Regions from separate parts of the Bradyrhizobium sp. WBOS07 genome, predicted to be linked through region 1. Evidence: predicted binding sites of a transcription regulator. Region 1 holds the regulator's gene; the other holds the start of a gene.
What was found. Region 1 encodes LexA, which represses DNA repair genes until DNA is damaged. Its sites were predicted from a motif close to TGTTCNNNNTGTGTTCNG; they were not measured.
Positions count from the first base shown of each region.

Region 2: the regulator LexA is predicted to act here: its motif matches at 1,650-1,667, upstream of recA (recombinase RecA).

Region 1 covers NZ_CP029008.1:2,467,762-2,471,475, reverse strand. Annotated here, with positions in the region: gene DCM79_RS11655 (ComEC/Rec2 family competence protein) at 1-556, shown strand, start outside; gene DCM79_RS11650 (hypothetical protein) at 564-998, opposite strand; gene lexA (transcriptional repressor LexA) at 1,396-2,097, opposite strand; gene glp (gephyrin-like molybdotransferase Glp) at 2,273-3,484, opposite strand; gene DCM79_RS11635 (hypothetical protein) at 3,579-3,714, shown strand, end outside.
Region 2 covers NZ_CP029008.1:3,529,356-3,533,069, forward strand. Annotated here, with positions in the region: gene DCM79_RS16895 (hypothetical protein) at 1-382, opposite strand, end outside; gene recA (recombinase RecA) at 488-1,576, opposite strand; gene DCM79_RS16905 (hypothetical protein) at 1,887-2,087, shown strand; gene DCM79_RS16910 (hypothetical protein) at 2,199-2,366, shown strand; gene DCM79_RS16915 (DUF2798 domain-containing protein) at 2,894-3,151, opposite strand; gene DCM79_RS16920 (hypothetical protein) at 3,495-3,714, shown strand, end outside.

The DNA of each region.
Region 1 (3,714 bases):
CGCCTGGGGCCTCTCCGCACGGCAGCCTGATGTCCTGATTGCCGGGGACGGCGCCAGCGTCGCGGTGCGGGGCGGGGACGGGCGCCTGCACCTGATCAGGGCGGGCAAGGACAGCTTCCTGCTGAAGGAGTGGCTGGCGGCCGACGCCGATCCGCGCGATGCCGGCAGCAGCACCTTGGCCGAGGGAGTGTCGTGCGACGAGTCCGGCTGCGTGACACCGCTCGCCGATGGGCGCCTGGTCGCGCTGGCCTCGCGCATCGATGCGCTGGCGGACGATTGCAGCCGCGCCGCGCTGGTGGTGACGTCGCGGCCCGCGCCGCCCGATTGCGCGGCGATGGTGGTGGACCGGCAGCGGCTCGCGCGCCAGGGCACGCTGGCGCTGACACGGCATGGCGACGGATTTGCGGTTCAGGCGGTCAAGGCGAGAGGTGCAGACCGCCCCTGGTCGCCGGCAGCCGCCGGCGAGGGAGATTTCGAAGGAGCCCTCATGCCGAGGCCGGCTCCGCGCGTCCGCGACGCTACGCCGTCGGAGGCCGATCTTCAGGCCGAGGACTGAGCTTTCATCAGCCGATCGGCTGGCGCGTGACCGCCGCCCGATTGTCCGCGATGATCTCAGGCTTGTGCTCGCGCTCGCCGACCGGCTGCGTCACCGGCAGCTGCAGCACGGTTGCGCGCTGGCCTTCGACCAGCTGAGTCACCAGCACGTATTTGCCGTCAGGAAATTCGATCGCGTCGTGATGGCGATCGGGAATGTGTGGATCGATCTTGCCGAACTTGCCGACGCGGGAGTTGACGGTGCGCGTCCAGATCCAGCGGTTGTCGTAACGGACGTTGTCGGCAAAGGCGAGCTCCGTCCCCGGCAGCAGGCAGACCGCGACAGAGAGATCGGCTTCGGAGGCGAAGCCGCGCGTCGAGGTGCCGCGGAAGGTTGTCGTGACGATCGTCTCGCCGACTTCGGCGGGACGCGTCGCGACGGCATGCAGGCTGTAGTCACACATCGGGTGCTCCTCATGCGAAGATTGCGACCCGCGTCTCGTCGAGGCGCAGGCCTCAATCAGAGTGGAAGCCTGCAACGCTCTGCTTGGTTATGGGCAAATCTGCGGCTCGCGTCCGCAGCGCGCGATCACTTTATCTTTCCCGGATTCGATAGGAACAAACATCGCATCCTTGCATTTGGCCGGCGTATCGGCGCTGCCGGCACCACTCTGCGCAGGGCTATCGCATGTGGTTATGGTCACCAGCCGCCTCCACAGCGTCATGGCCGGGCTTGTCCCGGCCATCCACGCCTTCGACGCAGCACAATGAACGTGGATGCCCGGGACAAGCCCGGGCATGACGACCCCTGCAAAATTCAAATGCGATTGTCGAAGCGCGCCCGGCGCTTGATGTTGGGTATCAGTACTTCCGGTAAAGCCCGATCAGCTTGCCCTGAATCTTCACGCGGTTCGGCGGCAGGATGCGCACCTCATAAGCGGCATTGGCCGGCTCGAGTGCGATCGAGGCGCCGCGGCGGCGGAAGCGCTTGAGCGTGGCCTCCTCGTCGTCGATCAGCGCCACCACGATGTCGCCGGTATCGGCGCTCTCGTTGCGCTGGATCAGCGCCATGTCGCCGTCGAGGATGCCGGCTTCCACCATGGAATCGCCGCGCACTTCGAGCGCGTAGTGCTCGCCCGAGCCGAGCATGTCGGGCGGCACGCTGATGGTGTGGCTGCGGGTCTGCAACGCCTCGATCGGCGTGCCGGCCGCGATACGGCCCATCACGGGCACCGCAACGGGCCGCTCGCCCTCGTCCATGGACGGGCTGGAGCTGGCGCGGACCTTGCCGAGATTGCCCTCGATGACGCTCGGCGTGAAGCCGCGACGGGCGCCGGCGGCAGCCTGGAGCTCCGGCAGCTTGATCACTTCGATGGCGCGTGCGCGGTTGGGCAGGCGGCGGATGAAGCCGCGCTCCTCGAGCGCGGTGATCAGGCGGTGGATGCCCGACTTCGAGCGCAGGTCGAGCGCATCCTTCATCTCGTCGAAGGAGGGCGGCACACCGCTTTCCTTCAAACGTTCGCTGATGAACCTCAGAAGCTCGTATTGTTTGCGCGTTAACATCTCGACCAAAGTCCCCCGGTTGATGTCGTTCGATTCCGAGACGATGAGTTCAGCGATAAGCCGCTACATGCTCGAAACAAATCATGAACGGACACTATATGTTCGATACATGTTCCGCAACTGCTTAATTTACCGTGAACGGTGGCGAACTCGCGGAATGCGTGTGGCCGTGCACTCAGACGGGGAGACGCAGCACCTCGCAAGGGCTGCCGGCCTCGGCCTTCGGCGCGAACGGTGCGCGCACGAGAAGTACCTGTGCCGCAGCAAGATTCGCAAGCAGAGAGGAATCCTGATGGCTGACGGGAACGGCGACCTGCGCACCATCGTCGCGCAGTTCGAGGCGCGCGCGCAGATAATCCTCGCGCTGGTCGTTGGCGCCGAGATCCTTGCCCAGCACGGCGCGCTCGCGGCGATGATGAATCACTGAACGGCCCGACAAGGCGCGAATCAACGGCACCATGAACAGGAACGCGCACACGTAGGACGACACGGGATTGCCGGGCAGGCCGATCACGCGCATCGCGCCGAGCCGTCCGTGCATCATCGGCTTGCCGGGCCTGATCGCGATCTTCCAGAACGCCATCGAGATGCCTTCGCCCCGCAGCGCCTGCTGGACCAGATCGTGGTCGCCGACCGACGCGCCGCCGGTCGTGATCAGGATGTCAGCACCGCTCTCGCGGGCGCGGCGGATTCCGGCGGAGGTGGCCTCCAGCGTGTCGGCGGCGACACCGAGGTCGATGGTCTCGGCGCCCTCGCTGCGGGCGAGCGCATGCAGGGCGTAGCCGTTGGAATAGACGATCTGGCCGTGCCCGGGCGTGGTGCCCGGCCTCACCAGCTCGTCGCCGGTGGCGAGGATCGCAACCTTGGGACGGCGGCAGACGGCGAGGTGCGGGTGATTCATCGCCGCTGCAAGCGCGAGATCGCGCTCCGTCAGGCGGGTTCCCTTGCGCAGGAGCACGTCACCTTCGCGGAAATCGACGCCGGCCGGGCGGACGTGCCGTCCGGCGATCGCGGCTTCCTTGATGGTGACGCTGTTGCCGTCCGCGACAGTGTCCTCCTGGATCACGACCGCGTCCGCTCCGTCCGGGATGACGCCGCCGGTGAAGATCCGCACGGCTTCGCCGGCGCCAACTGCTCTCGTGACAGGACGGCCGGCTGCGATCTCGCCGATCACCGTCAGCCGGGAATCGACCGTTGCCGCATCGGCCGCGCGCACGGCGTAGCCGTCCATCGCCGACATCGCCTGCGGCGGCTGCGTGCGGAGCGCCGCGACGTCATGCGCGAGCACGCGGTGATAGGCCTCGTCGAGCGAAACCATCTGTTCAGGCAGCGGCTCTGCACCTGCCAGCACCGCAGCAAGGGCGTCGGAAACCGGCATCAGGGCCACGGCAAGCTCCCGCAACACATCGAAGGATTCGAATAGGGTAGGTTCTAGCCGAGGGGAAGAGACGAAGCAAAAGGGAGCGGGGTGGCGAGAGACCATGCTTTCCTTCGGCACTGGTCCGGTCTATTTTATGAGAATGACGAGACTGCTCGAAAAGGCCCTCCAAGCCGTGCGTCAGCTTCCTGCGGACAGTCAGGACGAAATCGCGCGCGCGATGCTGGTTCTCACGGCCA
Region 2 (3,714 bases), 1.1 Mb from region 1:
ACATCAGATCGGAGGCCAGCAATCGGACCGCGAACCTCTGCGCGAGCGCAGGATAGCTGCTGAGGTGATCGAGCAACCAGACCAGTTGCAGCTGGTCGCGGGGCGTGGCCGCGAACCAGAGTTCGATCTCGTCATACCGCTCGCAAAACTCGGCCAGCGATGATTTGCGGCCCTTGGCGCCCTTTGGCCAGCGGACCCAATCCGACCAGTGTTCGGCCGGGCCAAGATCGGCGGCATAGGCAGCCAAATAAGCCGAGAGCTTTTCCGCCCGCGGGAGCGGCCCCCACTCAAATTGAAAATGGAACGGGATAACGATCTCGGCAAAGCCCGATCGAGCAAGCTCCCTGCCGCCGCCCCAACCGGTCAAGATCAGCCGCTTCATCACACCACCTGATCAACGCACACATAAACGAAACGGGCACCGAAGACGTCGGCAACTCAACGTCCTCAGTGCCCGCTTCTCGCGAAAAACTCTTCGCGTTAAGGCTTACTCGTCCGCCGGCTCCTCGCCGTCGGCGTCGCGCTCGGGCGTGCCGGCCAGGATCTGCTCGGCGATCAGGCCGGAGTTCTGGCGGATCGCGGTCTCGATCTTGGCGGTGATGTCGGGGTTGGCCTTCAAGAACGCTTTCGAGTTCTCGCGGCCCTGGCCGAGGCGCTGGCTGTCATAGGAGAACCAGGCGCCGGATTTTTCGACGATGCCGGCCTTGACGCCAAGATCGAGGATCTCGCCCATCTTGGAGACGCCCTCGCCGTACATGATGTCGAACTCGACCTGCTTGAAGGGGGGCGCCAGCTTGTTCTTGACCACCTTGACGCGCGTGGTGTTGCCGACCACCTCGTCGCGCTCCTTGATCGCGCCGATGCGGCGGATGTCGAGGCGGACGGAGGCGTAGAATTTCAACGCGTTGCCGCCGGTGGTGGTCTCGGGCGAGCCGTACATCACACCGATCTTCATGCGGATCTGGTTGATGAAAATCACCATGGTGTTGGACTTGTTGATCGAGGCCGTGAGCTTGCGCAGCGCCTGGCTCATCAGGCGGGCCTGCAGGCCCGGCAGCGCATCGCCCATCTCGCCCTCGAGCTCGGCCTTCGGCACCAGCGCCGCGACCGAATCGATCACCATCACGTCCACTGCGCCGGAGCGCACCAGCGTGTCGCAGATCTCCAGCGCCTGCTCGCCGGTGTCGGGCTGCGAGATCAGCAGCTCGTCGATGTTGACGCCGAGCTTGCGGGCATAGACCGGGTCGAGCGCGTGCTCGGCGTCAATGAAGGCGCAGATGCCGCCCTTCTTCTGCGCTTCCGCCACCGTATGCAGCGCCAGCGTGGTCTTGCCTGAGGATTCCGGCCCGTAGATCTCGACGATGCGCCCCTTGGGCAGGCCGCCGATGCCGAGTGCGATATCGAGCCCGAGCGAGCCCGACGACACCGCCTCGATGTCCATGGACCGGTCGTTCTTGCCGAGCTTCATCACCGAGCCCTTGCCGAACTGGCGCTCGATCTGGGAGAGCGCGGCGGCCAGAGCTTTACTCTTGTCCATGGAAGATCCTTCGACGATACGCAGGGCAGTGGCGGACATAGGTCGTGCTCCTTATGGCGAGGATTCGCGTGAGGGACAAACAGTTGCGAGGGCGGCGCGGCGATAAAAGCAATGTACCCTATTTGTTCTAGGTTCGCAATATGTTCTTTTGCGGATTTGGGTGCTGTCCGTTGGACAGTCGCCGGATTGTTGGCAACCCTCCCCTCGATCCCGCCCTGTGCGCACAAGTGAACAGACGCCGCTCCATCGCTGCTCCCTAATAGCCTCATCACCGCTCGGATCGTGGCAATTATCGGTGACGAGAACGCCGATCGCGCTCCCGCCTTCCTCGCGCGGACAGGAGCGCGCTTTGTTCAAGCGACGACGTTTCAAGCAGCAGCTGACCCTGCAGGACCGGCTCACCGCCTGGGTCAAGCAGGTCAAGGACGACGCCGCAAAGCTGCCGCCCGGCCCTGAACGGGACGCCCTGCTCAAGAAGGCGCGTCAGGCCGAGATGGCAAATCATCTGCACGACTGGGTCAAATCTCCCGGGCTGCAACCGCCGAAATAGCCGAGCCGCGCTCACGTCCTTTCGCCGTCATCATTCCGCAATCGTATGGCACCGAACCTTTTCGCGGTCCCAGGCCTTCTCCAGGACGAGACCGCAATTCTGGGGACCGTCATGACGGACAACGAGCACCACGAAACGAGCCGGCGCCATCCTCTGCTGGAGGCGGCGCGTGAGGAGCTGATCAAGTTCGAGCGCAAGGAAAACGAGTTCCGCAAGAAGGATCGCGAAGAGCGCGCCAGCGAGCTCCGACTTCCGCTCAACGAGATCAAGATCCACTAAGCGCGTTGCGCGCGAGGTATCTGAATACCTTAGCTAAGATATTCAATTGTCACAGGAATTCCATGCAGCCTACTGTGCATGGGGTTGTTTTTCCATCTTTTGAGATGCCGCATGACGCGACCTGCGATCATCGCAGGACACGACTGCCGGCAGTGCCCGCCCTACAGCAGCGCGAGTAGCACGAGGCCGATCACCAGCACCACGAAGCCAGCCGCTGTCGCGGCGGCGAACGACCGCTCTACGTTATCCATGATGCCACCCCATCGTCGGCGAGCCACGTTTCCCCCATGGCTGCGCCGAACGGTCTGGAATCTTGCCGACCTGTGTGACCGCAGTTGTGCGAACGGATGTCGAAATTGGGACCGCTGCGGGGCCAGTCTGCGGCCTCGGCTCGGGCCGCCAAGCTGGCGCCTGTCAGGCTGCCGTAAGCGGAGCCGGCTAGGATGATTCGGCTATGGTGTTGCAGCCCAGCACCTCAGCCTCCAACAACTCTCCGCCCCGCTTGGCTCTCCCCAGGCGGGGCTTTTTCATGCCTGGTTACCGGCGCGCGGATCCCTCTCCTCCCGGGTCAGGCGCAGCGCGAAGGCGCGGATCGCGGGCGCGGCCAGGAGCACGATCGGCAGCATGGCGGCCCAGGCGACCAGCCACGACGCCATCCAGTGGCCGAGGAAGATCGTCGCGCTGCCGACGGGCAAGCTGGCGATCCCCGCCGCGATCAGCGAGGTCAGTCCGGACTGGATGATCCCGAACACGAAATGACTGTAGCGGCGGGGAATGCCGAGCATGACGGACCCATGTTGTTGGCCGTCATCACGGCAAGCAAGGCACATGCCGCCGCGTGCATCGGAAGCCGTTGGCGGGTCCGGTCTGCGTTGCGTCTCCCCCCAGCGGCGCAAAGAACGCGACTGGATGCAGCCCAGGAACTCTGTTCTTGGTCGGAGAACCACGGGGTAACCTACCGTCAACCAACAGATTTTCCTTGTCGCGGGAATATGACCGCGATCAGCATGTCTGCTGGCGGCGGCATCATCCGTAGCCGCCCGGAATTGATCTGACGCAGGTTTGGGATTGGACTGCGCGCGCCCGTGGCCTTGGGGGCGAGGCCGTCACGCGCGATCGGTGCCAGCCATGCCGCTCTATTTCTTTCGTATCCGGAATGGCCGTTATTCCGGCTGCGCCGACCAGGCGACGGAATTTGCCGATCGCGATTCGGCCTGGAAAGAGATGACCAATGTCTGCGCCGACATGACCGCCGGCATTGCGCGCAAGCTCCAGGAAAATTCCGAATGGCACATGGAGCTGCTGGACGAGGCCAAGGAGCCCGTCTTCCGGATCCGCATCGTCGCCG